DNA from 3 places in the Xenorhabdus doucetiae genome. Region 1 is predicted to be linked to each of the others. Evidence: predicted binding sites of a transcription regulator. Region 1 holds the regulator's gene; each other region holds the start of a gene.
What was found. Region 1 encodes LexA, which represses DNA repair genes until DNA is damaged. Its sites were predicted from a motif close to TNCTGTATGTACATACAGNA; they were not measured.

Region 1 (10,812 bases):
TTATAAAAGCGGAACTCTTTCAGACGTTTTTTCGCCCTATCAAAATCCCGGCTCCAATAGGCATTACCTAACCGATAATTCGTGTAAAACTCATCAAAGCTGCCGAAAATTTCATAAACATAATCGGCGGTTTTAAGTATATTTTTCCACGCCGTTTCTTCACTAATATAACCCGCAGCAAAACAGTTACGGCTCAATACAATCGCTCGCCAGAGATCAAATCCCCAAAGTAACGCCGGCGACCGACCCGCAATGGAACGAGAACATTGCTGGACATATTCGGGAGATTCTTCTATCAAACTGCCAAGCACTTTAAACATTTCTCCATCCGTGAAAACCGCATCAATTGCAAAACGTTCTGAATGCATTCCTGCCCACAATTCATGCAGTATTTTTATATATCCATTTTCATCAAGAATTCCCCAATCCTGATATATTTGTGATTGATGAGGCTCAGGATCAGATAAAGGCAGAAAATGATATTTCTCATTATATTGAGAGACGCGACTTTCAAGCGGATAATGTTCCAATGTTTCTGCCCAAAATCCATCGTAATAAATCCCGACAATATGCAGCCGTAATGCCTGACGCTTTTCTTCCGGTAAGACCGATAATCCGGCCTGCATGTAGTAACGTTTCTGTTCGGCGGCGGGAAGGTTTTTGATGCGAAGAAAAGTATAAACAGAAAGGAATATGCCCAATAAGCTAAAACCAATCAATATCGCTGACAGTCTATAACCCGCTGATGGTATGTTATTAGTATCAATGGTCAATCCGGTGATACCTGTTGATAATGCAATCAACAAAATGGTTGTAATCCAAAGAACGCCTAAGCCAATCGCCTGAATGGGGCTAAGAAAATTTATCTTTCTTTTTTTCAGGATAGCCTCTTTCACTATCCGAAAACTGTTAACCGGAAACGCTCTATTATTAGGATGGTTTTGCAATAACTCTTTCATTTTTAATCCATTAATTAAGTGAATTGTATTTTAAGGATCGTTATATACTGAAATGTCTTACTTCCTAAGTGTAACTATTAAAATAAATGGTCATTGGTTAAACGAAACCTTCATCTATTATCCAATATTTCCAGTTTTATTTTCTCCGTTTTTCAGCCTATTTTATCGTTCTTATCCGCGGATTAATTTTTATAACTGAATCCCTCCAACAACAGGCTCATCTGATAGTGACCAAAATGGGGCTGCGCATTGTGTGGGACTCCACTCTCAGACTCAAAAACATGATAACATTAAAGGTATTGGCATCGTGTCGGTGTGAGAGGTGTAATGAAAACTATCAATCAAAAAAAGTTACTGGCACAGGCTGAAGCAATCTGCCTGTCAAGAGGGGTTCGTTTGACACCTCAACGCCTTGAAATTCTTCGTCTAATCACTCAACAGCCCGGCGCGATAAGCGCTTATGATTTGCTGGATTTGTTGCGTGAAGTCGAACCACAAGCCAAGCCCCCAACGGTTTATCGTGGGTTAGAGTTTTTGCTGGAACAAGGTTTTATTCACAAAATAGAATCCACAAACAGTTATGTGATTTGCCATCATTTCGAACAACCTTGCCATACTTCGGCGATGTTTATCTGTGAATTTTGTGGTTCAGTGACCGAAAAGGAGGCGAAAGATATTGAATCCGCCATTCAACAGTTAGCACAAGGCACCGGGTTTCATTTGCGAAATAGTGTGATAGAAATTCATGGCCTGTGTTTTTCCTGCCATGAGATTGAAGCCTGCACCGAGCACGATACCTGCCAGCATAATCATTCGGTTGAAGAGAATAAAAAGAGATAAGAAAAAACGCTTGAGGCCGGATTAAGCAATGAGGCGGTCATCGCTGATATCATCATCTATTTTTCAAGTTCCCGCTGAACTTAAGTTTAACGGGTACTGAGAAAAATGACCGCCACAGAGTAGGATCAGAACCAGTCTCCGTTACGGATAACGCCTACGGCTAATCCTTCAATCGTGAAATTCTGCTCACTCAAATCAACAACAATAGGTTTAAATTCCGGATTCTCAGCGATCAGTTCAATGGTGTTTCCTGTTTGTTTGAAGCGTTTTACTGTCACTTCATCTTCAATGCGCGCCACAATGACTTGCCCATTATGAACATCCTGTGTCTTGTGCACAGCCAGTAAATCCCCGTCCATAATACCAATGTCTTTCATGGACATCCCACTGACACGCAACAGAAAATCAGCGCTTGGTTTGAATAATTCAGGATCAACCTTATAGTGACTTTCGATGTGTTCCTGAGCCAGTAGTGGTTCCCCGGCAGCAACACGACCGATCAGCGGCAATCCCGCCCCATTATCTTCCTGTTCGAGCAGCAAACGGATACCTCTGGATGCACCAGCGATAATCTCTATCACCCCTTTACGCGCAAGTGCCTTTAAATGCTCTTCCGCTGCGTTAGGTGAACGAAAACCAAGACGTGCAGCAATTTCAGCACGTGTTGGTGGCATACCCGTTTGCGAAATATGGTCACGCACCAAGTCGTAAACTTGCTGCTGCCTGGCAGTTAATGCTTTCATTTCGCCCCCTGTTTGTTTATACAGCCAAACTGGGAGTATATACAGGTAAATTCGAATTGGGAACCTGTTAGCATGTAAAAGCAGCTAAATAACGTATTTTGATGAAAATACACGCTGCTTCAGTGCATAAAATGCGACCAAAAGATCATTCCCCAAGTAAACAGCGCCAGAAGAATAGCAAGCAATACAGCCGCTGATCCCATATCTTTCGCCCGTCCCGATAATTCATGATATTCACTACCGATACGATCCACCACGGCTTCGATGGCACTATTCAGGATTTCGACAATGACGACCAGCATAATAGAGCCAATAAGCAGGAGTCTCTCAAACAAGCCAAAATCGAAGGCAAATGCAATGATAACCGCAAGTATGGCAACAATGGCTTCCTGCCGAAATGCCGCTTCATTTTGCCATGCAGCCTTAATGCCTTTCGCCGAATACTTAGCCGCTTTAATGATGCGGATTAAACCTGTTGCTTGATTTGCCATAAAAATTTTCTTTAATGAACTTGATCATTGTATGGTTATATAACTTTTAGCTCTTATTATTGTCTTATTTCCACAGATCTCAAAATCTGTTTCTGGTATCCTTGCGACGCATTGCTAACAAGAGGCTTAAAGCAGTTATGTCAGGTTGGCGTAAAATATATTATAAGTTGTTGAATTTACCACTAAAATTTTTAGTAAAAAGTAAACTAATCCCTACGGACCCCATTGCGGAGCTGCGTCTTGATACGACCCGGCCTATTTTGTACGTACTGCCGTACCACTCAAAAACAGACTTATTGACCCTGCGTCAACAATGTCTGGCGCAAGATTTGTCTGATCCACTGGAGCCTTTGGAGATCGGTGACACACAGCTTCCCAGTTATGTCTTTATCGATAACGGCCCACGTGTGTTCCGTTGTTATGCGCCAAAGCATGAATCGGTGAAAATTTTTCACTCCTATCTGGATTTGCATCGCAATAATCCCGATCTGAATATCCAGATGGTGCCGGTTTCCGTCATGTTTGGCCGCTCTCCGGGGCGTGAAGGACAAGAAGGAAATACAGCGCCACAATTACGTTTGCTTAATGGCGTACAGAAACTTTTTGCGATCCTATGGCTTGGACGGGATAGTTTTGTGCGTTTTTCCACCCCCGTGTCTTTACGCCATATGGCCGATGAACATGGTACGGATAATATTATCGCCAATAAACTTGCCCGTGTGGCGCGGATGCACTATTCCCGCCAGCGTCTTGCGGCGGTTGGGCCTCGTTTGCCGCTCAGGCAGGATCTGTTCAACAAGTTACTGGCCTCAAAAGCCATAGAAAAAGCGATTGCTGATGAAGCCCGTGGCAAGAAAATCTCGCCCGAAAAGGCAAAACAGAATGCTATCAATATGTTGGAAGAGATTGCGGCTGATTTTTCCTATGAAACAGTCCGCTTGACCGACCGCGTTTTAAGTTGGACGTGGAACCGGCTGTACCAAGGCATTGATGTGCATAATGCCGAACGGGTTCGCCAATTGGCACAGGATGGTCATGAGCTGGTTTATGTTCCCTGCCATCGCAGCCATATGGACTACCTGCTGCTCTCGTATGTGCTCTATCACCAAGGGCTGGTTCCACCGCATATTGCAGCAGGCATTAACCTGAATTTCTGGCCGGCTGGCCCGATATTCCGTCGTCTTGGTGCGTTCTTTATTCGCCGTACCTTTAAAGGCAATAAACTCTATTCAACGATCTTTCGTGAATATCTCGGTGAATTGTTTGCCCGTGGCTATTCGGTTGAATACTTTGTCGAAGGGGGACGCTCCCGTACCGGTCGTTTGCTCGATCCCAAAACAGGTACGCTCTCCATGACCTTGCAAGCGATGCTGCGCGGGGAATCTCGCCCCATCACGATTGTGCCGATCTATATCGGTTATGAACATGTCATGGAAGTGGCGACTTACGCCAAAGAGCTGCGCGGTGCAACCAAAGAAAAAGAAGGCTTTTTCCAGATGGTGCGAGGGCTGCGCAAGTTACGTAATCTCGGACAGGGTTACGTGAATTTTGGTGAGCCGATCCCGTTGGTACAATACCTGAACCAGCATGTTCCAGAGTGGCGTGACTCGATTGACCCAATAGAATCTCAGCGTCCAACCTGGCTGGCGCCAACCGTCGGTAAGCTGTCTCGCAATATTATGGTCAATATCAATAATGCCGCCGCAGCGAACGCGATGAATTTGTGCACCACGGCGTTGTTGTCCTCACGTCAGCGAGCACTCACTCGCGAACAGCTTATTGAGCAGTTGGATTGCTATCTGCAATTACTGCGTAATGTGCCTTACACTGGCGATATCACGGTGCCGAACAAAAGCGCCGAAGAATTGTTAGATCATGCTCTTCTGATGAATAAGTTCGAGGTTGAAAAGGACAGTCTGGGCGATATTATTATCCTGCCACGCGAAAGCGCGGTATTGATGACTTATTATCGCAACAATATCCAGCATTTATTGATCCTGCCATCCTTGATGACCAGTATTGTGATGCATCACCGCCGCATTAGTCGCAGTGAATTGCTCAGACAGGTCGCGCTGATCTATCCGCTGATCAAGCAGGAACTTTTCATGCGTTACAGTAAGGAAACGCTGCCCGATGTCGTCAATACCTTGATTGATGAGCTGGCACGCCAAAGTCTTATCTGCAACAAAGAGCAAGGAATGCTGGTGCTGAATCCTGCACGTATTCGCCCGCTGCAATTGTTGGCGGCAGGTATCAGGGAGACGCTGCAACGTTATGCCATTACGCTTTCTTTGTTGAATGCCACCCCTGACATCAGCCGTGGTGTACTGGAAAAAGAGAGCCGGATGCTGGCACAACGTCTGTCAGTGCTGCATGGTATTAATGCGCCGGAGTTCTTTGACAAGGCCGTTTTCGCCTGCTCGGTTAATACGCTGCGCGAAGAAGGTTATATTCAAGACAAAGACGATATAATGACCACCAGCACTCAGGAACTCTATCAGGTATTAAGTGAGCTGATGTCACCTGAAATTCGCTTGACGATTGAAAGTGTCAGCATGCCACCGGAACAAAATGAACCGGTACAGGTCGCCCAAGACCAGCAATAACGAGACAAAAAATCAACGGGCGGATTACCGCCCGTTATATTAAAGCCACGTTATCCTAGATATAGCTGAAAAAAATACCGAGGAATAGCACGATACCGACGTAATTATTGTTCATAAATGCTTGAAAACAGGCAGAGCGTTCCCGATTTGTGATCAGTTTCTGCTGATAAATGAACAGCGCAGCCGCCAACAATACCGTCCAATAATAGATTCCCCCCAGATTCACCATCCCGCCAACGAAAACCAAAATGCCCAGCATGATGAATTGCAGAATAGCAATGATCAGTTTATCAAAGCGCCCAAAAAGCACGGCGGTCGATTTCACTCCGATCCTTAGGTCATCGTCACGATCAACCATGGCGTACTGCGTATCATAAATCACAGACCAGATGATATTGGTTAAGAATAATAGCCAGCATTCTAAAGGTAAGGACTCACTTACTGCGGCAAATGCCATAGGAATTGACCAGCCGTAAGCAGCACCCAACACAACTTGTGGCAGGTGGCTGACACGCTTGACAAACGGGTAAATCCACGCCAGTGCCAAACCAACGACCGACAGTGCAATCGTCATTTTATTGAGTGTCAGTACCAGTGCAAAAGAGATGAGTACCAGTGTGGCAAACAAAATTTTGCTTTCTTTTTCGGTAATGTCGCCACTAGGCAGGGGACGGGATTTGGTCCGTTCTACATACCCATCAAATTTTCTGTCTGCAAAATCATTGATGCAGCATCCGGCAGCACGCATGAAAAACACGCCGAGTGTAAAAACTAACAAAACGTGCAAATCCGGCAGACCTTTTGCGGCAATCCACAATGCCCAATAGGTTGGCCATAAAAGTAATAATGCACCAATGGGCTTATTGATACGCATTAAACGGCAATAAGCCCGCCATTTATTCTGCGCCATACTGACCTTCAATCTCTTTCTCCCCTTTCGTTTTATTGATCTTATATGCAGGTGATCCCGGTAGAAAAACCTCTGTAAGTAGCAGTGGCTTGCCTGACAACCTCAATAAAGAACGACGTGCCCAACGATCTCCCTGCTGGCCTATTTGAATATAATCCCGCGTTAGATTATTACCACTAAAAAGATAACGACCAAGCGGCACAGTGCCCACATCGACCAATTTTTTATCCGGGCCGGTGAGTGTTTCCTCCGGAATAAGGGTTCGCCCCAAAAGCCACGGGACATTATCCCCATACAGGACACTTTCACGTAACCAGTATTTTCCACTTACAGGTAAGTGCTTACTTTCATCACCTAACTGTTCTAAAGTGATAAAGCCTTCGCGAAAAGGAGCAACCGATACATGCTGGCAATGTTGTTCAAAGCGGCATGTCATTGAATCGACTTCCACCAGCCAATCTAAAACAGATGCAGGAATAAAGTCAGTCTCATCTGCCGATAACCAGTGGATGGAAGTTGGAGTTAATAGGGTGTTATCTGCCATATCATTTTCCCATTGCGGGGAATCTCAATTTCCCCGACAGCACAACGAATGGGGAGTGAGGATATCATGTTGCAGACCAATAAAATTAAAAGTGGGTAACAAATTATGTAAATTACAAAAAAACTCACCTTAATGACAGCACGTATTAAGGTGAGGAGAAATCAGAGAATAGAGAAGTTCAGATTAACGCCACTCTTTGAATCGGTTAATCAGGCCATTTGTCGAGCTGTCATGGCTAGTTACCGCCTCGGCATCATGCAGTTCAGGCAGAATACGGTTCGCCAATTGTTTACCCAGTTCTACGCCCCATTGGTCGAATGAGAAGATATTCAAAATCGCGCCCTGAACAAAGATCTTATGTTCATACATGGCAATTAATGCCCCCAAGCTGAATGGGGTAATTTCGCGCAATAAAATGGAATTGGTCGGGCGGTTACCTTCAAATACCTTGAATGGCACAACATTCGCCACGTCCTGGGCATTTTTCCCGGCGGCCGCAAATTCCGCTTCCACCTGCGCCTGGGTTTTACCAAATGCCAGCGCTTCCGTTTGTGCAAAGAAGTTAGACAACAGTTTGCTATGATGATCGCTAACCGGATTATGGCTAATTGCCGGTGCAATAAAATCACACGGGATCAGTTTAGTGCCCTGATGGATAAGCTGGTAGAACGCATGCTGACCATTGGTGCCCGGTTCTCCCCAGATAATCGGCCCGGTCTGGTAATTCACCGGATTGCCATTCCGATCGATGTATTTGCCATTTGATTCCATGTTGCCTTGTTGGAAGTAGGCAGCAAAACGGTGCATATATTGATCATAAGGCAGAATCGCTTCAGTTTCCGCACCAAAGAAATTGTTGTACCAGATGCCGATCAGGGCCAGCAAAACAGGAAGATTCTGCTCAAAGGCGGTCTGCTCAAAGTGTTTATCCATGGCATGGGCACCACTGAGCAACTGTTCGAAATTCTCATAACCAATGGAAAGGACAATGGATAAGCCAATGGCAGACCAGAGCGAATAACGACCACCTACCCAATCCCAAAATTCAAACATGTTTTGGGGATCGATACCGAATTTGGTGACTTCCTGTTCATTGGTGGATAATGCCGCAAAATGTTTTGCGATATGCGCTTCATCAACGGCACTTTGCAGGAACCAATGACGGGCAGAATGTGCATTGGTCATGGTTTCTTGCGTGGTAAATGTCTTGGAAGCAATCAAGAATAAGGTGGTTTCTGGATTTAAGGTTTTGAGTGTTTCGGCAATGTGGGTGCCATCAACATTGGAAACAAAATGCATATTCAGATGATTTTTATACGCTTTCAGCGCTTCTGTCACCATATAAGGGCCAAGATCAGACCCCCCAATGCCGATATTCACAACATCGGTAATCGCTTTGCCGGTATAGCCTTTCCACTCACCACTAATGATGCGTTCACTGAATGATTTCATTTTCGCCAGTACCGCATTGACTTGCGGCATCACATCTTCCCCATCCACCATAATCGGGGTATTGCTACGGTTACGCAGGGCAATATGCAGCACCGCACGATCTTCAGTACGATTGATTTTCTCCCCGGAAAACAGACTGCGAATGGCACCGGCTAAATCGGTTTCCTGCGCTAATGCCTGTAACTTCTCCAGTGTTTCTGCGGTAATGCGGTTTTTGGCGTAATCCACCAGAATCTGCTGCTCAAATGTCGCAGAAAATGCTGTAAACCGTTCTTTGTCCTGCTCAAACAGATCCCGCAAATGCACATCTTTCATTTGCTCAAAATGCTGTTGTAATGCTTTCCAGGCTTCGGTCTGGCTAGGGTTGGTGTTTTTCATGAATAATGCTCTCTATCAACGGTCAATAAACAATAGGAATGCACAGATTGTAACGATTTAATGCTGTGATGCGTCTCCCTTTCCTTGTAATCACTGATATTGGTCAAAATAGCCCGTGATTTCCAGCCTTAATTGTGAAGATAGGCAAAAACGATAATTTCATTTCCATCATGAAAATTATTTATGCTTCATCGTCAAATATTGACTCAGTGCACCTAACCCGATATTTCTAAAAGCCGACTCTTCGAACGATTCTCCAAATAAAAGGTTATCATCCATGTGTGCTGTTTCATCTCCTGACTCGCAGTATGTTGTAGCAAAATTTGGTGGTACGAGTGTGGCAGACTTCGATGCCATGAGCCATTGCGCCGATATTATCTTGGCAAACACCAATGTCCGTGTTGTCGTTCTGTCAGCTTCCGCTGGCGTGACCAATTTGCTGGTTGCCTTGGCGGCTGGTTGCGATAGCGATAAACGGGAGAACTACCTGAAACAAATCCGTGACATTCAATATGCCATTATTGACCGATTGAATGAAGTTAATGTGCTCCGTGAGGAAATTGATCGCCTGCTGGAAAATATTGATATGCTGTCAGAAGCCGCTTCGCTTGCCACTTCAGACGCACTGACTGATGAATTGGTTAGCCACGGTGAAGTCATGTCCACGTTATTGTTTGTGGAGTTGTTACGTCAACGCCATACCCATGCCGAATGGTTTGATATCCGCCGGATCATGCGCACCAATGATAACTTTGGGCGGGCAGAGCCAGATATGCTCCAGCTCCATACTTTGGCAATGGAACACCTTTATTCCCGCCTGGACGATACCCTCGTCATCACCCAAGGGTTTATTGGCAGGGAAGAAAAAGGCCGTACCACGACGTTGGGGCGAGGCGGCAGTGATTATACCGCCGCCTTACTCGGTGAAGCGCTGGGTTTACAACGTGTTGATATCTGGACAGATGTACCAGGCATCTACACCACCGATCCGCGTATTGTTCCCACGGCTAAACGCATCAATAAAATTGCCTTTGATGAAGCGGCAGAAATGGCGACATTTGGCGCCAAAATTCTCCATCCTGCCACGCTGCTACCGGCTGTTCGCTGCGGCATTCCGGTCTTTGTCGGCTCCAGCAAAGATCCACAGGCAGGCGGTACAATAGTGTGTGATAAAACAGAAAATCCCCCGCTGTTTCGTGCATTAGCCTTGCGCCGCAAACAAACTTTGCTGACCCTGCATAGCCTGAAAATGCTACATGCAAGGGGCTTTCTGGCAGAAGTATTTACCCTGCTGTCGCGCCATAATATTTCGGTGGATTTGATTACCACATCCGAGGTCAGCATTGCCCTGACGCTGGATACCACAGGTTCTACCAGCACCAATGGCAGCCTGCTGACTAATGCGCTGCTCACTGAACTTTCTACGTTATGCCGGGTGGAAGTTGAAGAAGATATGGCACTGGTGGCGATTATCGGCAATGAACTTTCACGAGCCAAAGGATTGGGAAAAGGGATTTTTGGCGTGTTGGAACCCTTTAATATTCGCATGATAAGCTGTGGCGCAAGCAGCCATAATGTCTGCCTGCTCGTTCCGGGTAAAGATGCAGAACAGGTTATTCAGACATTGCATCAGAGTTTGTTTGAGGGATGAAAAACAAATTCAATATTATCATCGCGAGAAAAACCCGCATAAAGAGCTGTCTCTTGGTCACATATTAGAGGTCAAGAGACAGGTATGTACCGAAATGAACCGTATCACGCAAAATTCTAATGTGCCGCCAGCGCCTTAAAAAAATCCGGGTCGTCTTGGATGATCGCCAACACCTTTGCCGCCAGCCCGGTCGGGTTTCGACGCTTTTGCTCCCAACTTTTAATTGTATCAAGACTCG
Region 2 (10,812 bases), 1.9 Mb from region 1:
TTCGATGTAATCAAGGGTAATTTTGAATGTTCCTTCCGGATCAAAAGGCTGCCGGCTTAATGCACTTCGCAGCCAAATGCCGTCAATCAATGCGGCAAGACCTTGCGCAGCTAACCGTGCTTCTGCTTTTGGCATGGCGCGTTTAAATTCAACACAGATATTGGAATACAATCTGCGCTCATTGACTTGTTGTAACCGGTAGAGATTGGGTTGATGCATACTGCTGGCCCAGAATGCCAGCCAGGTTTTCATGGCGGCACTGCTGGTCTGGCTGGGATCAAAATTTCCTTCAACAATGGCTTTTAACTTTTGCGTGGGCGTTGCGTCATCAAGCAGGCGTAACCGGCGTGCAACTGCCATGCTTAATTGCTGCAATAGATAACGCATGGTGGCTTCCAACAGCCCGTTTTTATCCTTGAAATAGTGGCTGATAATGCCGTTGGAAACGCCCGCTTTGCGCGCGATTTGCGCAATCGTGGCTTCCTGCATACCAACTTCATTAACCACGATTAATGTTGCATCAATGAGTTGCTGTTTTCTTATCGACTGTATTCTAATTTTTGGCATGATTTTAGGCTCAGAAGATCAATCATTCGGGCAGTATTAAACTTTTTTTTGATTGAACATTCAATCAAAATTAAATATGTTTTATTACAATCATTTTACAAACAGGAATCAAATTTATTTAACATGTCTTAAAATTTATTTAATATTCAAATTGTTACATGAGTTATGCTTTTTGCATTTTTTAATTATCTTCATTTCAGGAACTGCCTATGAACATACAAGACAGTCCAAAAAATACTCAGAAGGATACCCTGAATTCTGTTGTTTTTTTCACCTCTGCCGGACTGATTATTGCATTTTCTCTGTTCACGATTTTTTTCACTGAGGCAACCAGTGTCTGGATAAAAAACACCCTGAATTGGGTATCTAAAACGTTTGGTTGGTACTATTTACTGGCGGCAACGCTTTACATTGTCTTTGTGGTTTTTGTTGCGTCTTCCCGTTTTGGTTCAATCAAATTGGGTCCAGAGCAATCCAAGCCGGAATTCAGTTTACTGAGTTGGGCGGCGATGCTGTTTGCCGCAGGGATAGGCATTGACTTGATGTTTTTCTCGGTGGCTGAACCTGTCACGCAATATATGCGGCCGCCAACGGGCCAAGGGGAAACCATTGAAGCAGCTCGTCAGGCGATGGTGTGGACGCTGTTCCACTATGGCCTGACGGGCTGGGCGATGTACGCTTTGATGGGCATTGCACTGGGATATTTTAGCTATCGTTATAACTTGCCGCTGACGATCCGCTCAGCACTTTATCCTATTTTTGGTCACCGCATTAAAGGCTTCATCGGCCATACGGTGGATATCGCGGCAGTCATAGGGACAATATTTGGCATTGCCACGACGTTGGGAATTGGCGTCGTGCAATTGAATTATGGCCTGAAAGTCCTGTTCGGATTATCGCAAGGATTGGGGGTTCAGGGAGGATTGATATTATTGTCGGTGGTGATAGCCATCATTTCGGTGACTTCCGGCGTCAACAAAGGCATTCGGTTTTTGTCCGAATTGAATGTACTGCTGGCTCTTGGTCTGGTTTTGTTTCTTTTATTTATGGGCGATACGGAATTCCTGCTTAACGGATTGGTGCAGAACGTCGGGGATTATATCAGCCGTTTCATGGGCATGACGCTGAACAGTTTTGCCTTTGAACGTCCCACTGAATGGATGAATAACTGGACGCTGTTTTTCTGGGCATGGTGGGTCGCCTGGTCGCCATTTGTGGGATTGTTTTTGGCACGCATTTCCCGTGGCAGAACTATTCGCCAGTTTGTGACGGGAACATTAGTTATTCCCTTCGTTTTTACGCTGTTGTGGCTGTCGATTTTTGGTAACAGCGCGTTGTATGAAATTCTTCATGGTAATCGCCAATTAGCTGAAACCGTGCTGCAACATCCAGAACAAGGTTTTTATCGTCTGCTGTCATTTTATCCGGCATTTACGTTCAGTGCTTCGGTTGCCACCATTACCGGATTGCTGTTTTATGTCACATCGGCGGACTCTGGCTCATTGGTGTTGGGTAATTTCACCTCAAACCTGAGTGATATCAATAATGACGCGCCAAATTGGTTGCGCGTTTTCTGGTCTGTGGCGATCGGGGTATTAACATTGGGCATTCTGATGACGAATGGCATTTCTGCTTTGCAAAATACCACGGTTATTATGGGGTTACCTTTTAGTTTTGTGATGTTTTTTGTGATGGCGGGGCTGTACAAATCCTTGCGGGTAGAAGATTTCCGTAAGGCCAGTGCGTTGCACAACGCTTCACCTACGCTTGTTCATGACAATGGTTCTTTGAACTGGAAACAACGCCTAAGCCGTATGATGCATTTTCCGGGTACGAAAAATACCCAACGCATGCTGGATAGCGTATGCCGTCCGGCCATGTTGGACGTTGCCAAGGAGCTGGTGGTGCGCGGGGCGAAAGTGCAGTTTAATGCCCTGCCGCCGGAAGAGGATCGCCGGCTGAACCCACTTGAGCTGATTGTTGATTTGGGCGATGAACAGAATTTTGTCTATCAGATTTGGCCACAACGCTATTCTGTCCCTGGGTTTACTTATCGGGCAAGAGCGGGAAAATCTTACTATTATCGGCTGGAAACTTTCTTGATAGAAGGAACACAAGGTAATGATTTAATGGATTATACCAAAGAGCAAATCATCAGCGATATTCTTGATCATTATGAAAAACATCTTAATTTTATCCACCTTAATCGCGAAGCACCGGGACAAACCCTGATTTTTCCGAATTGAGGGTAACGTTGCCACTCGCAAGACGAAAACCGCTGATTATCTCCCCGCACTGTGGGGAGATAATAAATGTATCTTGAAGTACGGTGAGTCTATACGGTTATTACCCATTTTTTACTTGATAAGCCTCAGGATAGATTTTCCCGTAGTAACCATTTAATTGAGATTCTGGCATTTTTGATATTTCTACATATTTGGGTGAAAATAACACCAGGAATGAGATTAATCCCATTAAGGCAGAAAAAATGATTAATAAAATTCTGATATCATAGCTTTCTACCATATAGGTGGCAGAGATCATTCCCAATGGGATTGAAATAATACAAATGGCCAGGAATTTAGATTCCATCGTATTACGGTGCGATTCTGGTGTGGCAAGGCAGCGAATTGAGGTGGTATTGATATTATAAATCACTAAACCGATTCCGCAGATTAACATATAACTGCATAACCCAATTAATGAGGTTGCCGTAGATATTCCGGTTATACAGACAGCTATTGTAAGTGCTGAAATAAAAGCACTGTGCGCTTTGCAGAAAACTTTATTCATATATCTAATAATAAGGGTACTGCCAATCATCATACCCAGACCAAATGTAGCTTCGGCAATTCCCACTTGTAAGGCACTGAGTTTAAATTCATTGATGATAATCAGTGGGGTGATATAGGAGACTAATGGCACAACAGTGAAATTAAAAAAGGCAGCAACAATCACTAAACTTGCTTCTGTCGGGTTTTTAGTAATGATTTTAATACTGCCTATATGACTTTTATGTTGTTGTAACGGTTTTTCTTGTTGTTGGCTCTTGATAAAGTAAAAACCAATAATTGATGAAAGTGACATTAAAGCAATAAACATCAGAGCGCCATTGATATTTAAATAGTGAATGACAATACCCGATATGGCAGGGCCAAGTATAATGTTAACCGAGTTAACAATGCCCCGATATTTAAAGGCAGACTCTAATTTATTCTTATCACTAATTTCTGGCAGAATGCTTGTGCCAATGGGTTGGATAAGGATGGCTGAAATAGAAGCAAAAATAAATATAATGCCTAATGGGATGTATAAATTTTTATCTATAAAGTTAGCAAGAATAAAAAGCAATGTCGTTGGGATGATACAGAGCAATACGACATTTTTTTTATTGAACCTGTCGCCAAGATCACTCATGAAGACGAGAAATAAGACTTGGAAAAACCAGGATGAGAAAATAAACCACCCAAGTTGGAAATCCAGATTGAGCACTTCAATCATCCACCAGGAAAACAGCATACCAAATGCTCTTGTCGAGGAGGTGAATAAGATATCAGAGATTTGATATAGAAAAAATGAAATATTATTTTTCATTGTTACCCTTATCTTTATTGATAACCTTGTTTATTTATAAATTTCAGAAATGGTACAGCTAAAATGTATTTATGTCACTTTTATCATAGAATTCATTAGCAGGATAAGTTAGGGGCGATAATAAGCGAATTTCGTCTTGCGAGTTGAAACTTGCAATTTATAGCGGATATATTGATATTTGTTTTTTAATTTATTGTGGTGACTTTTTCATCTTAATAATATTTAAGATGTAGTTATTTATTTAGCTAGAGTTTTATCATCTCTCTGTGTATATTTATACAGTAATCTGGCATGGGGAGATCAAATGCGCAAAATTATTCATATTGATATGGATTGCTTTTTTGCTGCCATTGAAATGCGGGATAATCCATCACTCCGCAACATTCCGATTGCAGTCGGCGGAAGTGCTGATCGAAGGGGGGTCATTAGTACGGCAAATTATCCCGCCCGCCGTTTTGGGGTGCACAGTGCGATGTCCACGGCAATGGCATTAAAACTTTGTCCTCAATTGAAAGTCATCCCCGGCAGGATGGCGCTTTATAAAGAAGTCTCTCAACATATCCGTCAAATTTTTTCCCGCTACACTGAATTGATCGAACCGCTTTCCTGGGATGAAGCCTATCTGGATGTGACGAATTGCCGTTATTGCCACGGCTCCGCCACGTTGATTGCCCAGGAAATCCGTCAGGTCATTTTTGATGAATTGCAGTTAACCGCCTCTGCGGGTGTGGCACCGGTCAGGTTTTTAGCCAAGATAGCCTCTGATATCAATAAACCTAATGGGCAATATGTTATCTCCCCCGAACAGGTCGAAACTTTTGTTAATTCGCTGCCATTACGCAAAATTCCCGGTGTCGGCAAAGTCACGGCAAAGCGCCTGTCAGGCATGGGATTAGAAACCTGCTCTGATGTTCAGCGATACGATAAGTTGGCGTTAATAAAAAGCTTGGGTAAGTTTGGTCTGGTGCTTTGGGAGCGCTGCCACGGCATTGATGAGAGACAAATTACGCCTGAGCGCTTGCGTAAATCTGTCGGAGTGGAAAAAACCTTGGCGCAGGATATTTATGAGTGGGACGAGTGTGTTGAACTGATTGAAAAACTTTATCCTGAGCTGGAAAGACGGCTGGAAAAGGTAAAACCTGATTTTCGAATTGCCCGTCAGGGTATCAAATTGAAGTTTGATGATTTTCAATTGACGACACAGGAGCACGTCCATCCTATGCTGGATAAACACGATCTGATTCAGGTTGCAAAACAGGCTTGGGAAACACGCAGGGTAGGCCGGGGAGTCAGGTTGGTTGGGCTGCATGTGACATTACAAAATCCACAATTGGAACGTCAGCTTTTATTGGAATGGTAAGGTTATTGGAATGGTGAGGCGCAGAATCTCCCCCACAAGCTGATGGCAGGGGAGAGACAACCTATTTTCGATTATTTTTTATTCCTTGGCCGGAATCGCTTTCAGAATGGCAGTGAGTAGCTGCCAATATTGACCGACGCTTTTAATATGAACTTTCTCATCAGGGGAGTGAGCCCTCCGAATCGTTGGGCCGATAGAGACCATGTCCATATCAGGATAGGGTTTTTTGAACAGGCCACACTCCAATCCGGCATGGATCACCATGATATTTGGCGTCTTATCGAAGAGTTGGTGATAAGTTTCACGAACTAAATGCATGATGGGCGAATCGGCATCAGGCTGCCAGCCGGGATAGCTGCCGCTTGCGACGGTTTCTGCACCAGACAGTTTTGCCAGAGAATGCAACATTTCAACAACATAATCCTTTCCACTTTCGATCAGTGAACGGATTAGGCAAATAACCTCAGCTTTCTCTTCATCCATCGTCACAACACCCACGTTCAGTGACGTTTCTACCACCCCTTTGGCGACATCACTCATCCGAATAACGCCATTAGGCATACTATTGAGCAAGGATACAAAGCGAGTCTGGCAATCCGCTGTTAATGGTTGCGATGAGGCTTCGGTTTCATCCAGCAGGAGGGTGAGATGGTGTTCAACAACCGCGTATTCGTTTTGCAATGTTTCCAGATAGTGATCTTTCAACTGATACAGCTTTTCAACTTGACCGGCAGGCACCGCAATCACGGCAGAACCTTCACGAGGGATGGCATTGCGCAGGGTTCCACCTTGCAGATGGATTAATTTCAGTGCTAACTCATCGGCATACATCGCCAGGAAACGCGCCAGTAATTTGTTGGCGTTGCCCAATCCCAGATGGATATCGCCGCCGGAGTGACCCCCTTTTAATCCTTTAATCGTCAGTTGCAAGGTCTTGTAGTTAGCCGGCAGGGCTTCACGGGACAGGGGTAATGTCGTGACAAAATCAATGCCACCCGCACAACCCATGTAAATTTCACCCTCTTCTTCTGAATCGGTATTGATCAGAATATCCGCTTGCAGCCAGCCAGCTTTAAGACCAAATGCACCATCCATGCCGGCTTCTTCAGTCATGGTCAGTAAAACTTCCAAGGGGCCATGTTTGACCGATTCGTCCGCCAATATCGCCAGAGCGGAAGCCATGCCGATACCGTTATCCGCGCCCAACGTTGTCCCATCAGCCGTGACCCAATCATCATCAATATAAGGGCGGATAGGATCTTGGGTGAAATCGTGTTGGGTATCGTTATTTTTCTGTGGAACCATATCAAGGTGCGCTTGAAGTGCAACAGCCTTGCGATTTTCCATGCCTTTTGAAGCGGGCTTTCTGATCAAAATATTGCCCACGTCATCCCGTTCTACATGGAACTCTTTGCTTTTTGCCCACTCAATGATATGGGATGCGAGGGCTTCTTCGTGATAGGAAGGGTGAGGAATAGCGCAGATTTGGGCAAAAATATCCCACAGTGGTTGGGGGGATAAGGTTGATAATTCGGACACGGCGGATCTCCTGTAACAGTATCTTGGTGAGAAGAAAAGGGTAATGTTTGACACATTAGGGCGTTCCTGTCATTTGTGTTGCCTTAATGTCCATGCCACGCTGGAGAATATCATTTTATTGTCGGCAATGGGCAGTTAGAATGAGGCCTTACCTTGTTTTTGCTGGTTTTTGTCTGTTCAAATCACTATAATCTCGCGCAACTTTTTTCCGCAAAAAAACGCTTTTCTGAAATATTCTTTAGTTTCCAGGATTTAATTTTATGAGTGAAAAATATGTTGTAACGTGGGATATGTTGCAAATACATGCCCGTCAATTGGCGCAACGTTTACTTCCTGTAGAACAGTGGAAAGGCATTATTGCCGTTAGCCGTGGTGGCCTGGTTCCGGGGGCGTTACTGGCGCGTGAATTGGGTATCCGTCATGTCGATACTGTCTGCATTTCCAGCTATGATCACGATAATCAGCGCGAGTTGAAAGTATTGAAAAAAGCGGAAGGTGACGGTGAAGGTTTCATTGTTGTCGATGATCTGGTTGATACCGGAGGCACGGCTCAGGCTATCCGTGACATGTATCCGAAAGCCCACTTTGTCACGATTTTTGCCAAACCCGCGGGGCGCCCGCTTGTGAATGATTATGTTGTTGATATTCCCCAAAACACTTGGATTGAGCAACCGTGGGATATGGGCGTGATGTTCGTTCCACCTATTTGTGATAAACCTATTTGTGATAAGCAGTAAAATTTTTCTTTTGTCATGACTAAACAAAACCTTTCAGAATCGTTGTTTAAGCCTCGGCTTAAGCATCGGGAAACCTCTACACTGGTGAAATATATTCACCCACAGTCTATTATTGCCAGTGATAGTCTGCTTGGTGGAGAGCGCCGCGAGCGTTGGTATCGAATGATCAATTGGCTCGCTTGGATCTGGAGGGGTGTCAATCCGCTGGAGATCCAAGATGTCCTCAGCCGGATTGCCGTGACAGATGCCGAGCGCAGTACTGAACATTTGTTGGATACTGTGATCGGCTATCGTAAAGGAAACTGGGCATTTGAATGGTCTCAACAGGCCATGTACTGGCAACAGGAAGCGTTGGATACGGAAGATGCAGAAAAAGCCGGATCATGTTGGTTAAAGGCCGCAACGTTATACAGTATTGCCGCTTATCCGCATTTACGCGGTGATGAACTGGCCGATCAGGCTATTGTGCTGGCGAATAAAGCCTATGAAAACGCCGCGCGTTTTTCTGACTATGAATTGAAAAAATTGGAATTCCAGTTGGAAGGCGGCAAAAGCGTTACGGGATTATTGCACCTGCCTGCCCACGTACAGGGGCCTTGCCCAACGATATTAGTTTGTGCCAGCCTTGATAATGTACAGAGTGATTGCTGGCGATTATTCCGTGAACACTTCTCGCCTCTTGGCTTTGCCATGTTAACGGTGGATATGCCGTCTGTTGGTTATTCCGCCAAATTTCCCTTGACGCAGGATACCTGCGCCCTTCATCAACAAGTTTTGCAACAGTTAAATAGCGTGCCGTGGATTGACCATACCCGTGTCGGTGTATTTGGCTTTCGTTTTGGCGCGAATATCGCGGTCCGTCTTGCCTATCTGGAACCGAAACTGGTTAAAGGCGTCGCGGTAGTCGGTCCGATTGTCCATGAACTACTGCATAATGAAAAATTACAGCAGAAAATTCCGTCAATGTATATCGACGTATTGGCCAGCCGCTTGGGTATTTATCACGTTGATGAAGAGCGATTGCGTGCAGAGCTGAACTGTTATTCGTTGAAAAAACAAGGGTTGTTGGGGCGCCGTTGTACTGTGCCCATGCTTTCGGTGTATTGGGAAGATGATATTTTCAGTCCACGGAAAGACTCGAAATTAATCGCCATGTCCTCAATGGAGGGTTCATTGCGGGCGATCCCTGCGACATCCGTTTATAGTGGTTTCAATAAGGCATTACACGAAATAAGTGTATGGTTGAAAGATAAAGTTTTATAAAATAAAATTTATTACTTGATATTTTTTAATCGTTTGATACAAAGGTGTTCTGTATATAAGGAGACCTTTGTATGACTTTACCTGCAAGTTATTCTAAAAATAGGTTGTTGAAGAGTTTTTCTGCATTAGGGCCGTATGTACGTGAATTAAAATGCCAAAATGGTTATTTTTTCTTTGACTGTTTAGCTGTTTGCGTTAGTGCAAAAGTGGCACCAGATAAACGTGAATTTTGGGGATGGTGGCTAGAGTTACAAGAGCAGGATCAGGGATTTGTTTATCATTATCAGATAGGCTTATTTGATAAAAAAGGTGAATGGTGTGCCATGAGTATTAAAAAAAGAGCCGATCTTGAGCACCTTGAATCCACTTTGCAGTCATTCCACAAACGTCTGTCTGACTCTTTTGACACGCTTAAACTGAGATTAATCCCCTCCGAGAACACGGCCACCCTTCAAACACAAGTTATGGCATGAGTTTGTTTTTAACCTGCTTTTTTTAAATATTGCGTTATGTCAGTTGGCATAACGCCTCTCTCCTGTTAAAACTGAACACGGTTTTTTTCAAATTATTTTTTTCAAATTAAATAGCGTTTCAAAATGACAGGAGTCAATCTTGTCCCGGCGGCGCGCGGGACAAGATTGCAAGCTCTCACTATGATGAAATTTTATATAACAGTAATGGCAGAAATATGATGAATGGCAGCCAAACATTGGTTGTGAAACTGGGGACGAGTGTATTGACTGGTGGCTCTCGTCGTTTGAATCGTGCCCACATTGTGGAACTGGTTCGTCAGTGTGCCCAACAGCATGAAAAAGGCCACCGCATTATTATTGTGACTTCCGGGGCAATTGCCGCCGGACGCGAACATTTAGGCTATCCTGATCTGCCGGCAACCATCGCTTCAAAACAGTTGTTGGCCGCGGTTGGGCAAAGTCGTTTGATCCAACTGTGGGAACAGCTTTTTTCGATTTATGGTATCCATGTCGGGCAAATGCTTCTGACCCGTGCGGATTTGGAAGATCGTGAACGCTTCCTGAATGCGAGGGATACCCTTCAGGCTTTGCTGGATAATCACATTGTTCCCATCATTAATGAAAACGATGCCGTGGCGACAGCAGAAATTAAAGTGGGTGACAATGATAATCTGTCTGCGCTGGCGGCTATTCTGGGCAGTGCAGATAAGTTATTGCTTCTGACCGACATCGCAGGGCTTTATACCGCCGATCCCCGTAGTAACCCGGATGCAACATTGATCGCTGAAGTCCATGACATCAGTGATGAACTGAAAATGATGGCCGGGGACAGTGTTTCGGGTTTAGGTACGGGTGGAATGGCAACAAAACTTCAGGCGGCGGGCGTGGCGGGGCGTGCCGGCATTGATGTGATTATTGCCGCAGGTAACCGGCCGGGCGTGATTGCTGATGTTATTGACGGAAAACCGGTTGGGACACGCTTTCATGGTCTGGCTAGCCCAATGGAGAATCGCAAGCGTTGGATCTTTGGCGCACCGCCGGCCGGGGAAATTATTGTCGATCATGGTGCAGAAGCGGCGATTATTGGGAAAGGCAGTTCGTTGCTGCCCAAGGGGATCAAAAACGTTAAAGGTGATTTTTCCCGCGGTGAAGTCATCTGCATTCGTAGTTTATCAGGCAAAGATTTGGCTCATGGCGTATGCCGTTACAACAGTGATGCTTTACGCCTGATTGCCGGCCACCATTCACAGCAAATTAGCCAGATACTGGGTTATGAATA
Region 3 (10,812 bases), 2.0 Mb from region 1:
AGTTAAAACAATTACCTTTGATAACGGACTCGAATTTGCCGAACACGAACGGATCGGTAAAAATTTAGAGACAAAAATTTATTTTGCTCATCCGTATTCCCCTTGGGAAAGAGGGATAAATGAGAACATAAATGGATTAATCAGAGATTACTTCCCAAAAGGAACCGATTTTAATAAGGTATCAGAGCGGGAGGTTAACCTTGTGGCAAACCGACTAAATAATCGACCACGTAAGACACGGGGATTATAAAACACCGAATGAGTTATTTACAGGAACCCCAACTCATTTACTTCGTTCATTACGGTGTTGCGCTTAATATGCGAATCCAAGGATAATATTTTTTCAGACTTGTCAATAATTATTATACTATTTTTTTGACATATAAAAAGCCCTGTATTAGTAGGGCTTTTTACATTAAAGAATGATTAGGTATATCAATAATTACCGACGATCACCCAAAATACGCAACAACATCAAGAACAGGTTAATGAAGTCCAGATATAGCGTCAGTGCACCAGTAATTGAGTATCTGCGCAGGTTCTCTTTATCATTAACATCCAGTTGCTCACCCATTTCTTTCAACTTTTGGGTGTCGTATGCCGTCAGACCGGCAAAAATCACCACACCGATATAGGTGATTACCCACATCAATGCCGGGCTTTTCAGCCAGATATTTAATAGAGAAGCCAGAACAATACCGATTAGCCCCATAAACAGGAAGCTACCCATACCGCTCAGGCTACGTTTGGTGGTATAGCCATAAACGCTCAATGCACCAAACATACCCGCTGAAACGACAAAGGTGCTGGCAATAGAACTACCTGTGTATCTGATCAAGACACAAGAAAGTGTCAATCCCGTTAGCATGGAATACAGCATAAACAACCCTGTTGCCAATGTTCCACTCATTTTATGAATCAAACCAGACAACACAAACACCAGTGCAAGCTGTGCGATAATCAAACCAAAGAAAACAACTTGGTTGAAAATAATGGTGTATAAAATCTCAGGTGTATTTACCACATACCATGCAACAAATGCCGTTAATAACAAGCCACAAGTCATCCAACCGTAGACTTGTGCCATGTACGTTTGTATACCAGAACCCGTTTTCTGAACAATCGAACCATTAGAACGTTGATATCGGTCCATGACGATTACCTTTTCATAACAATGTTTAGGGATTAAGAATGTTTAAAAATAAACAATCTACTCAAAAGTTATACATTAGCATAGAACATTAATAAAACCATCCGCCAATTAATGGCAAATTTAGTGATATATTATTTACCTATCCCGTTTCCAGCGATTTGCCGCATCGTGATCACTCTGCCTCGTCTCTACCCAGCGTTTTCCCTCTGCCAGAGACTCTTTTTTCCAAAATGGGGCTTGGGTTTTCAGATAGTCCATGATGAATTCCGTTGCCATAAAGGCCATGTTACGGTGAGAACTGGTGACACCGACAAAGACAATCTCATCCCCCGGATACAATTCACCAATGCGGTGAATCACACTGACGCGTTGCAAAGGCCAACGCTGGCGGGCTTTGTCAACAATTTGCTGCAACATCTTTTCTGTCATGCCGGCATAATGCTCCAAGGTCAGTGCCTTAACCTGATCGCCCAGATTATGGTTGCGAACTTTTCCGGTAAAGGTCACAACCGCACCATCTTCATCACATTGCGAGAGCCATTGATACTCTTCACCAACATTGAAGGTTTCCCGTTGAATAGTGATCCGCGTATGTTCCATTGTTATCCCCCGGTCACAGGCGGAAAAAAAGCCACTTCATCACCCTCATTCAGGGCATATTCTGCATGGGCAAAAGCGTGATTCACGGCAGACAACACTTTACCCTCTTCCAATGCCAGCGCCCATCGTTCTCCCCTTTCGGCCAGTGCCTGACGAAGATGCGCGACGGTTGGGTAGTCATTCGGCAGTTCAAGTGAATCCGTGTCCACTAATTCACGGATTTGCGCAAAAAATAGTACCTTTATCATGCCTCCGCCTTAAAATTGCCTGATTTGCCACCGCTTTTTTCCAATAAACGCACAGGCCCGATAACCATATCTTTTTGCACAGCCTTGCACATGTCATAAATGGTCAACGCCGCTACCGATGCCGCAGTCAAAGCCTCCATTTCCACACCGGTTTTCCCGGTTAAGCGGCAACAAGATTCGATTCTGACTCGGTTGTGTGCTGTTTGTGCTTCCAGTTGAACTTCGACTTTACTGAGCAGCAACGGATGGCAAAGCGGAATTAATTCCCATGTCCGCTTTGCCGCCTGAATACCCGCAATACGGGCAGTCGCAAAAACATCCCCTTTGTGGTGATCGCCGGCAACAATCATGGCTAACGTTTCAGCCTGCATTGTAACGAATGCTTCTGCCCGTGCTTCACGCACCGTTTCCGCTTTGGCAGAAATATCCACCATATGCGCTTCACCCGCCGGATTGATATGGGTTAGTTGAGACATGCTTACTCCTAAAAATTGTGCCTGAAAATAAATCTGGCCGCTAAGTCAGCCGCCAATAAAAGAAAGATTCGGCGTGATGCCGCTGTCACCCTGATGTAGAAAATGCGTTTCACGTTTATGGCGCAAGCCACCTTGGATGCGTCGTTTCAAATCAGCCAGTGATGCGTCATCCGATAATAAATCACGCAATGGGATGCCCTGTTCACCAAACAGGCATAAATGCAGATTACCCATCGCGGATACCCTCAGGCGATTGCAGCTTTGGCAAAAATCTTTTTCATACGGCATGATAAGGCCAATTTCGCCCTGATAATCAGGGTGACGGAAAACTTGAGCCGGCCCATCACTCCGCGCACGTGGTTGCTGTTGCCACCCCTGTTGCAACAGTTGACGGCGGATCACGTCGCCAGAAAGGTGATGGTGATGAAAAATATCACTACCTTCCCCCGTTTCCATCAGTTCAATAAAGCGCAACTGGATAGAACGAGGTTTAATCCAATCAAGAAACGCAGGCAGGTTGGTATCATTGACATTTTTCATCAGCACGACATTCACTTTCACCGTGTCGAATCCCGCCTCAAAAGCCGCGTCAATGCCACGCATCACCTGAAAAAATTTATCTTGTCCGGTAATGGCGTAAAATTGACGGGGATCTAAACTATCAACACTCACGTTAATCGCGGTCAGACCCGCCAATTTCCATTGGGAAACGTCCCGTTCCATCCGGTAACCGTTAGTTGTCACAGCAATTTTTTTGATGTGTGGGTTTTCATGAACCGCTGCAATAATGTCGCAGAAATCACGCCGCATAGTGGGTTCTCCCCCTGTCAGGCGGATTTTTTCTGTGCCAAGTTCAGCAAATGCCCGGCTGATACGGCGAATTTCAGGCAGGGAAAGAAATGATTTGTGGCCATGAGGCCGATAGCCATCAGGCAGACAATAGGTGCAACGAAAGTTACACACATCAGTAATAGACAATCTCAAGTAATAGAACTTGCGCGAGAATACATCGACGAGTTGTTCCACAATAACACCTTCCAAGTTCGGGTGTGCTGGCCTGAGATTCTAACGCTTAAAATAATAAAAAGCGAATGCCATAATCGATATCTATCTTATTATACAACGAGTTAACTCATGGTGATAATATCAGCTTTCTGCGGTATTTCTGAAAGCAGCATATTTTGTGATAGATTACCTGCGATTTATTAAAGCCCTTACGTTTAGCCAGTAACAGGAATTCTATGCGAAATCGCACATTAGCTGATTTGGATCGCGTTGTCGCCCTCGGCGGTGGTCATGGACTTGGACGCGTTATGTCTTCCCTTTCTTCTCTCGGCGCCCGCCTGACCGGCATTGTCACGACAACGGACAATGGCGGCTCAACCGGTAGAATACGGCGTTCGGAAGGTGGGATCGCGTGGGGCGATATGCGCAATTGCCTCAATCAGTTAATCACGGAACCCACCGTCGCTTCTGCCATGTTTGAATATCGGTTCAGTGGCAATGGCGAATTATCCGGGCATAATTTGGGCAATTTGATGTTGAAAGCGCTGGATCATTTAAGTGTCCGTCCCCTTGAGGCGATTAACCTGATCCGCAACCTGCTGAAAGTCAATGCCCAGTTGATCCCTATGTCAGAGCAGTCGGTTGATTTAATGGCTGTCGATGATCAGGGCAATACCGTGTATGGCGAAGTGAATATCGATCAGCTTAATTGTGTGCCACAGGAGCTATTGCTTTACCCTCATGTCAACGCCACGAAAGAAGCCCTGGAGGCCATTGAGCAAGCCGATTTGATTTTAATCGGCCCCGGCAGTTTTTTCACCAGCCTGATGCCATTGTTGTTATTGGAAGATCTGACCCAGTCCCTGCGCCGCAGTAATGCCAACATGATTTATATCGGTAATTTAGGGAAAGAACTCAGCCATGCTGCTGCCGGACTCTCGTTAAAAGATAAACTTGACATCATGGAGAGTAAGATTGGCCGCAAGATGATTAACGCGCTGATTGTCGGCCCATGTACTGATATCAGCCTTTTCAGCGACCGGATTGTGACCCAACAGGTTTTGGAAGCACAGGATATTCCTTACCGCCATGACCGTGAATTATTGCATCAGGCCATTGAACAGACTCTGCAAAAATTGGGTTAGCGATCCCTGATTGGATAGATATTCATCGTACTTTCAAGGTGCCTTGATTATCTCCCCACGGTGCGGGGAGATAATCAATGGCTTTCGTCTTGCAAGCGGCAACTTGACGTTTATCGGGTGTATTGCAAATTAATTGTCAGGAATTGGCGATAAATTGCGCCCGCAGTGCCTGAACCTGATCACGAATATTGGCCGCCTGTTCAAACTCAAGATCCCGTGCATATTGGTACATTTTCTCTTCCAGTTGACGGATTTTGTGCTCCAGCTCTTTCGCCGACAAATTGCGGTAATCGTCCGTACCCAAGGCTGTTTTACTTTTCCCTCTCGCTTTCCCTTTGCCATTGACCGGCTGACCAATTTTCAAAATGTCACCGATTTTTTTGTTCAATCCTTGCGGGACAATACCGTGTTCTTCATTAAATGCCTGCTGTTTGGCACGACGGCGCTCTGTTTCTTCAATGGCTTTCGCCATCGAATGGGTGATCTTGTCACCATATAAAATGGCTTTACCATGCAGGTTACGCGCTGCACGGCCGATGGTCTGGATCAGGGAGCGCTCCGAACGCAGGAAACCCTCTTTATCTGCATCCAAAATGGCGACAAGGGAAACTTCCGGCATATCCAAGCCTTCACGCAGCAAGTTAATGCCAACCAAAACATCAAATTCACCCAGACGAAGATCACGGATAATTTCTACCCGTTCAACGGTATCAATATCGGAATGGAGATAACGCACGCGTTCGCCGTGCTCCTGCAAGTATTCCGTCAAGTCTTCCGCCATGCGTTTGGTTAAGGTGGTGACCAGCACGCGCTCATTTTTTGCCGCACGGAGACGGATTTCAGACAGTAAATCATCCACTTGAGTTGCCACAGGACGCACTTCCACTTCCGGGTCAATCAGCCCCGTCGGGCGCACGACCTGTTCAACCACTTCATGACCCGATTTTTCCAGTTCATAATTGCCGGGCGTAGCGGAAACATAAATGGTTTGCGGTGCCAGCGCTTCAAATTCCTCAAACCGCAATGGGCGGTTATCCAGCGCTGACGGTAAACGGAAACCATATTCCACCAAGGTTTCCTTGCGGGAGCGATCGCCCCGGTACATACCGCCAATCTGTGGGATCGTCACGTGGGATTCATCCACCACCAGCAAACCCTCGGCCGGCAGGTAGTCAAACAGGGTTGGCGGGGGTTCACCGGCAGAACGGCCGGACAGGTAACGGGAGTAATTTTCAATGCCGGAGCAATAACCCAACTCATTCATCATTTCGAGATCGAATTGGGTTCGCTGCGTAATACGCTGCTCTTCCAGTAACTTATCTGACGCCAACATAACCTTGCGCCGTTGTTCCAGCTCCGTTTTGATCTCTTCCATCGCCTGAAGGATACGTTCACGCGGTGTCACATAGTGGGTCTTGGGATAGACGGTATAACGCGGCACATTGTATTGCACCTGCCCGGTCAGCGGATCAAACAGGGAAAGACGTTCGACTTCATCATCAAACAATTCAACGCGCAAGGCACGCTCATCCGATTCCGCGGGGAAAATATCAATCACTTCACCACGCACCCGAAATGTTCCGCGCTGGAATGCCTGATCATTGCGGGTATATTGCAATTCCGCCAGGCGACGCAAGATGGCACGCTGGTCAATTAACATGCCCTCCGTTAAATGCAGCATCATTTTCAAATAGCTATCAGGATCACCCAAACCATAAATCGCCGAAACCGAAGCCACCACAACGACATCACGGCGTTCCAGCAACGCTTTCGTTGCGGACAGGCGCATCTGCTCAATATGTTCATTCACTGAAGCGTCTTTTTCGATAAAGGTGTCGGAACTGGGCACATAGGCTTCTGGTTGGTAATAATCGTAGTAGGAAACAAAATATTCCACGGCATTTTCGGGAAAGAACGCTTTCATTTCACTGTAAAGCTGTGCCGCTAATGTCTTATTAGGGGCAAGGATCATCGTAGGTCGATTTAAGTTTGCGATAACATTGGCAATCGTGAAAGTTTTACCCGACCCCGTTACCCCCAAAAGCGTCTGATGGGCTAGCCCATCTTCCAGCCCTTCCTGTAATTGTCTGATGGCCGAGGGCTGATCGCCGCCCGGCTTAAAATCAGAACATAACTTAAATACCTTGCTCGTTTCTTTGCTCATTTTCCCCATGCCATCCGTATGACCTGTACCCTACAAACTTCAAGTGACCACTCGCAAGACGAAAGCCGCTTATTATCTCTCCGCATCGCGGGGAGATATCAATGCATCTTGAAGTATGACGAGTATACTCACAAAATCCCTTTATAATACTGGATAAAAAAACAGCTTCAAGTCAGTTCGAAAAATAATGTTACTGTTTACCAGAGAGTCTGGGAAGGGAAGGTAACCTTTACTTAACATTAACGGTGACTATTTTTATCCCCAGATAATGATCTTGCTTTTTTCTATTTTTGTATTAACGATTGAAATGATAAAGCACTGAATAGCAAAGGGATGAAGAAAGGAATTGATTTTATTTAACGTGTTGATTTTGATTATAAAAAAATCCAAGTCGAGAATAACAGCAAATCTGGTGCAAGCCGCGTATCGCCTTGCATGAGGATACTTTTCTAAAACTAATACACAAGGTTATCCACAGGAATAGTGGATAACTCAGCAAAACCTATTAAGCATGGGCGGTTGCGGAGTTATCCCCACTGATAAATTTTTTCAATCGCAAAATATTTTTATGTTGTTTTGGGATTGTTCCGTGTTATTTGTTGATCAAAAATGGCTCAATCATTGTTGAAATAACACCTCTTTTACTTAAGAACATCAATGAAAGCGCCATTGCAGGTGCCGATCTTAACTAACCCAAAGTAAACAATTAGTTAACCAATAAATCAATATTGATATATTTTCCCAGATTATTTTCATCCCATGATCCGCCCAGATAAGGGATTACGCCCAGTAAAGGTGCAGGAATCATGTGTTTCAGGGTTGCCAAATATTCAGCCTGATATTTGCCGGCTGGCTCAATTTCATTGGCAACCCAACCTGCCAGTTTCAACCCAGAATAGAGAATCGCGTTTGCGGTTAATACGGCATGGTTAATGCAACCTAATTTAACACCGACGGTCAAAATGACCGGTAAATCCGCCTGAATCACCCAGTCAGCAAACGTGGTCTTTTCCGACAGCGGCGTATACCACCCTCCGGCACCCTCAACCAACACCCAGTCAGATTTTTCAGCCAACACCGCCAATCCCTTGGATAAAACAGAAAAGTCGATGGGTTGATTCAGTTTTGCACTAATAATGTGAGGCGATGTCGGTTCCATAAATACCAGCGGATTCACTTCCTGATAAGTTAATGGCACGGCACTGTTACGCTGTAAGGCCAAGGCATCGCCGTTGCGTATTCCTTCCGATGTCATTTCACTGCCGGACGCCACGGGTTTATAACCCGCAGTCAGATAGCCTTTCTGGTTAGCCGCTTGCAGCAAGGCGCAACTCACCACCGTTTTACCCACTTCCGTGTCGGTTCCTGTCAGAAAATATTTATTTGTCACAATAAATGACTCCAAAAGCAATTTGATAGCTTAATGGGTAATCCCCGTTATTGCGTGGATAGGCTTCGGCAAGAGCATTCAGGCGTTTTCTCGTCATTAATCCCTGTTGGCGGCCGTGATGAAGGTGGGTCGCACCGATCCCTTTAAGGGAATTCAGTAAAGGCAGCAGTTGTGGATAGCACTGATCATACTGCCGGTTAATGACTTTATGCCGATAGGGTTGGCAGGCCTGTGTAATCGCCCGCAAGGGCAGAAATTGGTTAATATGCCGATAATCATCCACGCGCTCCCACGCGATTTCTAATTCATGCAGCGAACCCTGTGCCAGCGTGGAAAACACGATAAGGCCGCCGGGACGGGTAACCCGATAAAACTCGCGCAATGCGCAGGGCAAATCATTGCACCATTGTACCGCCAGATTACTGAAACAGAGGTCTACGCTGTTATCCGCCAATCCCAAATGTTCGATATCGCCTTGCAGGTAATAATCCGCAACTTGCCGTCCCTTTGCATGGTTCAACATGCCGGAAGCCAGATCCAAGGCGATAACGTGTTTACCCTGCTGTTGCCAACGGGCACTGAAAAAACCGGTTCCGCATCCGGCATCCAATACCCGCCTGCCGGTATCTTCCGCTTGTGCCAACGCCATCAAATATTCACCGGTTTGCTGTTGCAATTTAGCCACCGTGTCATACTTGCAAGCCGCACGGCCAAAAGCACCGGCAATCGCCTGCTTATCAACGGACTTAACTGCCAGATCCATGCAGCGCCTCCAGTAATAGATCGATATCATGCCGGGTATGGCTGGCGGTTAACGTAATGCGTAATCGCGCGCTGTCAGGGGGAACGGTGGGCGGAAGGATCGCTTTGACCCACACTTTTTTTTGCTTGAGCGCGTGAGACAGTGCGATACAACGCGCATTGTCACCCACGATTAACGGCTGGATGGCCGTTTCTGACTTCATCAATGAAAAAGGCAGGTGCTGCGCTTCGCGACGAAAGTAACGAATATTGTTTTGCAATTGCTGACGCAACGCATCTCCTGCCCGGATTTGTCGCACGGCTGCGGAAAGTGCCACGGCCTGAGCCGGTGGCATGGAGGTACTGTAAATCAGGTGCCGGGCATATTGGAGCAAGTATTCTGCAGTTTGCTCATCACATAAAACGGCGGCGCCACTTAAGCCAAATGCCTTGCCAAAGGTGATGATCAAAATCTCCGGTTTAACATTTTGCATCCAGCAACTGCCGCGTCCTTCATCACCCTGAATACCGATGCCATGCGCATCATCCACCATCAACCAACTTGCTGTCGATTGCGCTTGCTGCGCAATCGCTGCCAGCGGTGCACCATCGCCATCCATGCTAAAGACCCCTTCCGTGACCACCAGCGTTTTACCGACGCACACTTTGGCCAAATGTTGCTGCAACGATCCCACATCATTGTGCAGAAAACGCCGAAGTTGTGCGGGAGAGTGTATGGCGGCTTCAATCAACGAAGCATGGCTCAGGCGATCAGCAATAACGCGATCTTCGCCGGCCATCAAGGCCGCAATCACGCCTTGATTAGCGGCATAACCCGAAATAAACAGCAACGCACGGGAGTATCCCAACCACTCGGCCAATTGTTGCTCCAGCGTATGATGCGCGGCGGTGTAACCCGTCACATGCCCTGACCCACCACTGCCCACGCCATATTGCTGGGCACCTTGCTGCCAGGCTGCAATAATCCGGGGATGTTGACTCAAGCCAAGATAATCGTTACTGGAAAAATTAAGGAATTGCCCCTCCGAAGTGGACAATAAGCGCCCATCCGATCCCTCATGGACTTGCCTGTTACGCCATAACGAGGTGCCCCGACGTTCGGCCAAACGTCGGGAGAGAAAGTCTGACCAGCTCATCATACTGCCGCATTATAGAATTGTTCATTATCAGCATGATGAATAATGGCTTCCGCCAAGTGCTGTTGCTGTTGATTGTCACCCAATGCCGTTTTTGTCTGTTGAGGATTAATGCCCAAACGGCGAAACAGTTGCCGATCTTTATCTTCACCTGGATTGGGGGTGGTCAGCAATTTACAGCCGTAGAAAATGGAATTGGCGCCGGCCATAAAGCACATGGCTTGGGTTTGTTCATTCATCTGTTCACGCCCTGCGGATAAACGGACATGAGATGTCGGCATCATGATCCGCGCGACAGCGATGGTACGAATAAAATCAAACGGATCGACATCGTCATTGTCTTCCAGTGGGGTTCCTTTCACTTTGACCAGCATATTAATCGGCACACTTTCCGGCGGCTTCGGTAAATTCGCCAATTGCACCAATAATGCCGCCCGATCGCGAATTTGCTCGCCTAAACCCACGATACCGCCTGAGCAAACTTTAATGCCCGCATCCCGGACATTATCCAGTGTGTTCAATCTGTCCTGATAACTGCGGGTCGTGATGATATTGCCGTAAAATTCTGGTGAGGTATCCAGGTTATGGTTGTAATAGTCCAGACCCGCCTCTGCCAAACGCTGTGCCTGAGAGGGATTCAACATGCCCAGTGTCATACAAGTTTCCATCCCCAACGCCTTGACTTCTTTGACCATTTTTTCCAGATACGGCATGTCACGTTCATGCGGGTTTT

Region 2: the regulator LexA is predicted to act here: its motif matches at 4,426-4,445, upstream of dinB (DNA polymerase IV).
Region 3: the regulator LexA is predicted to act here: its motif matches at 6,939-6,958, upstream of uvrB (excinuclease ABC subunit UvrB).

Annotation. Positions count from the first base shown of each region.
Region 1 is NZ_FO704550.1:3,446,540-3,457,351, forward strand. It holds gene XDD1_RS15020 (DUF1266 domain-containing protein) at 1-959, opposite strand, end outside; gene zur (zinc uptake transcriptional repressor Zur) at 1,287-1,799, shown strand; gene lexA (transcriptional repressor LexA) at 1,925-2,542, opposite strand; gene XDD1_RS15035 (diacylglycerol kinase) at 2,662-3,033, opposite strand; gene plsB (glycerol-3-phosphate 1-O-acyltransferase PlsB) at 3,171-5,639, shown strand; gene ubiA (4-hydroxybenzoate octaprenyltransferase) at 5,695-6,549, opposite strand; gene ubiC (chorismate lyase) at 6,536-7,093, opposite strand; gene pgi (glucose-6-phosphate isomerase) at 7,277-8,923, opposite strand; gene lysC (lysine-sensitive aspartokinase 3) at 9,201-10,574, shown strand; gene nadS (NadS family protein) at 10,691-10,812, opposite strand, start outside.
Region 2 is NZ_FO704550.1:1,169,145-1,179,956, forward strand. It holds gene betI (transcriptional regulator BetI) at 1-567, opposite strand, end outside; gene XDD1_RS05495 (choline transporter) at 777-2,813, shown strand; gene XDD1_RS05500 (MFS transporter) at 2,914-4,161, opposite strand; gene dinB (DNA polymerase IV) at 4,466-5,521, shown strand; gene pepD (beta-Ala-His dipeptidase) at 5,600-7,060, opposite strand; gene gpt (xanthine phosphoribosyltransferase) at 7,321-7,797, shown strand; gene frsA (esterase FrsA) at 7,813-9,060, shown strand; gene crl (sigma factor-binding protein Crl) at 9,132-9,533, shown strand; gene proB (glutamate 5-kinase) at 9,752-10,812, shown strand, end outside.
Region 3 is NZ_FO704550.1:1,461,433-1,472,244, forward strand. It holds partial or broken gene XDD1_RS18775 (IS30 family transposase) at 1-317, shown strand, start outside; gene XDD1_RS06810 (Bax inhibitor-1/YccA family protein) at 443-1,153, opposite strand; gene moaE (molybdopterin synthase catalytic subunit MoaE) at 1,289-1,753, opposite strand; gene moaD (molybdopterin synthase sulfur carrier subunit) at 1,756-2,001, opposite strand; gene moaC (cyclic pyranopterin monophosphate synthase MoaC) at 1,998-2,477, opposite strand; gene moaA (GTP 3',8-cyclase MoaA) at 2,523-3,503, opposite strand; gene yvcK (uridine diphosphate-N-acetylglucosamine-binding protein YvcK) at 3,719-4,627, shown strand; gene uvrB (excinuclease ABC subunit UvrB) at 4,764-6,791, opposite strand; gene bioD (dethiobiotin synthase) at 7,498-8,181, opposite strand; gene bioC (malonyl-ACP O-methyltransferase BioC) at 8,171-8,944, opposite strand; gene bioF (8-amino-7-oxononanoate synthase) at 8,928-10,079, opposite strand; gene bioB (biotin synthase BioB) at 10,079-10,812, opposite strand, start outside.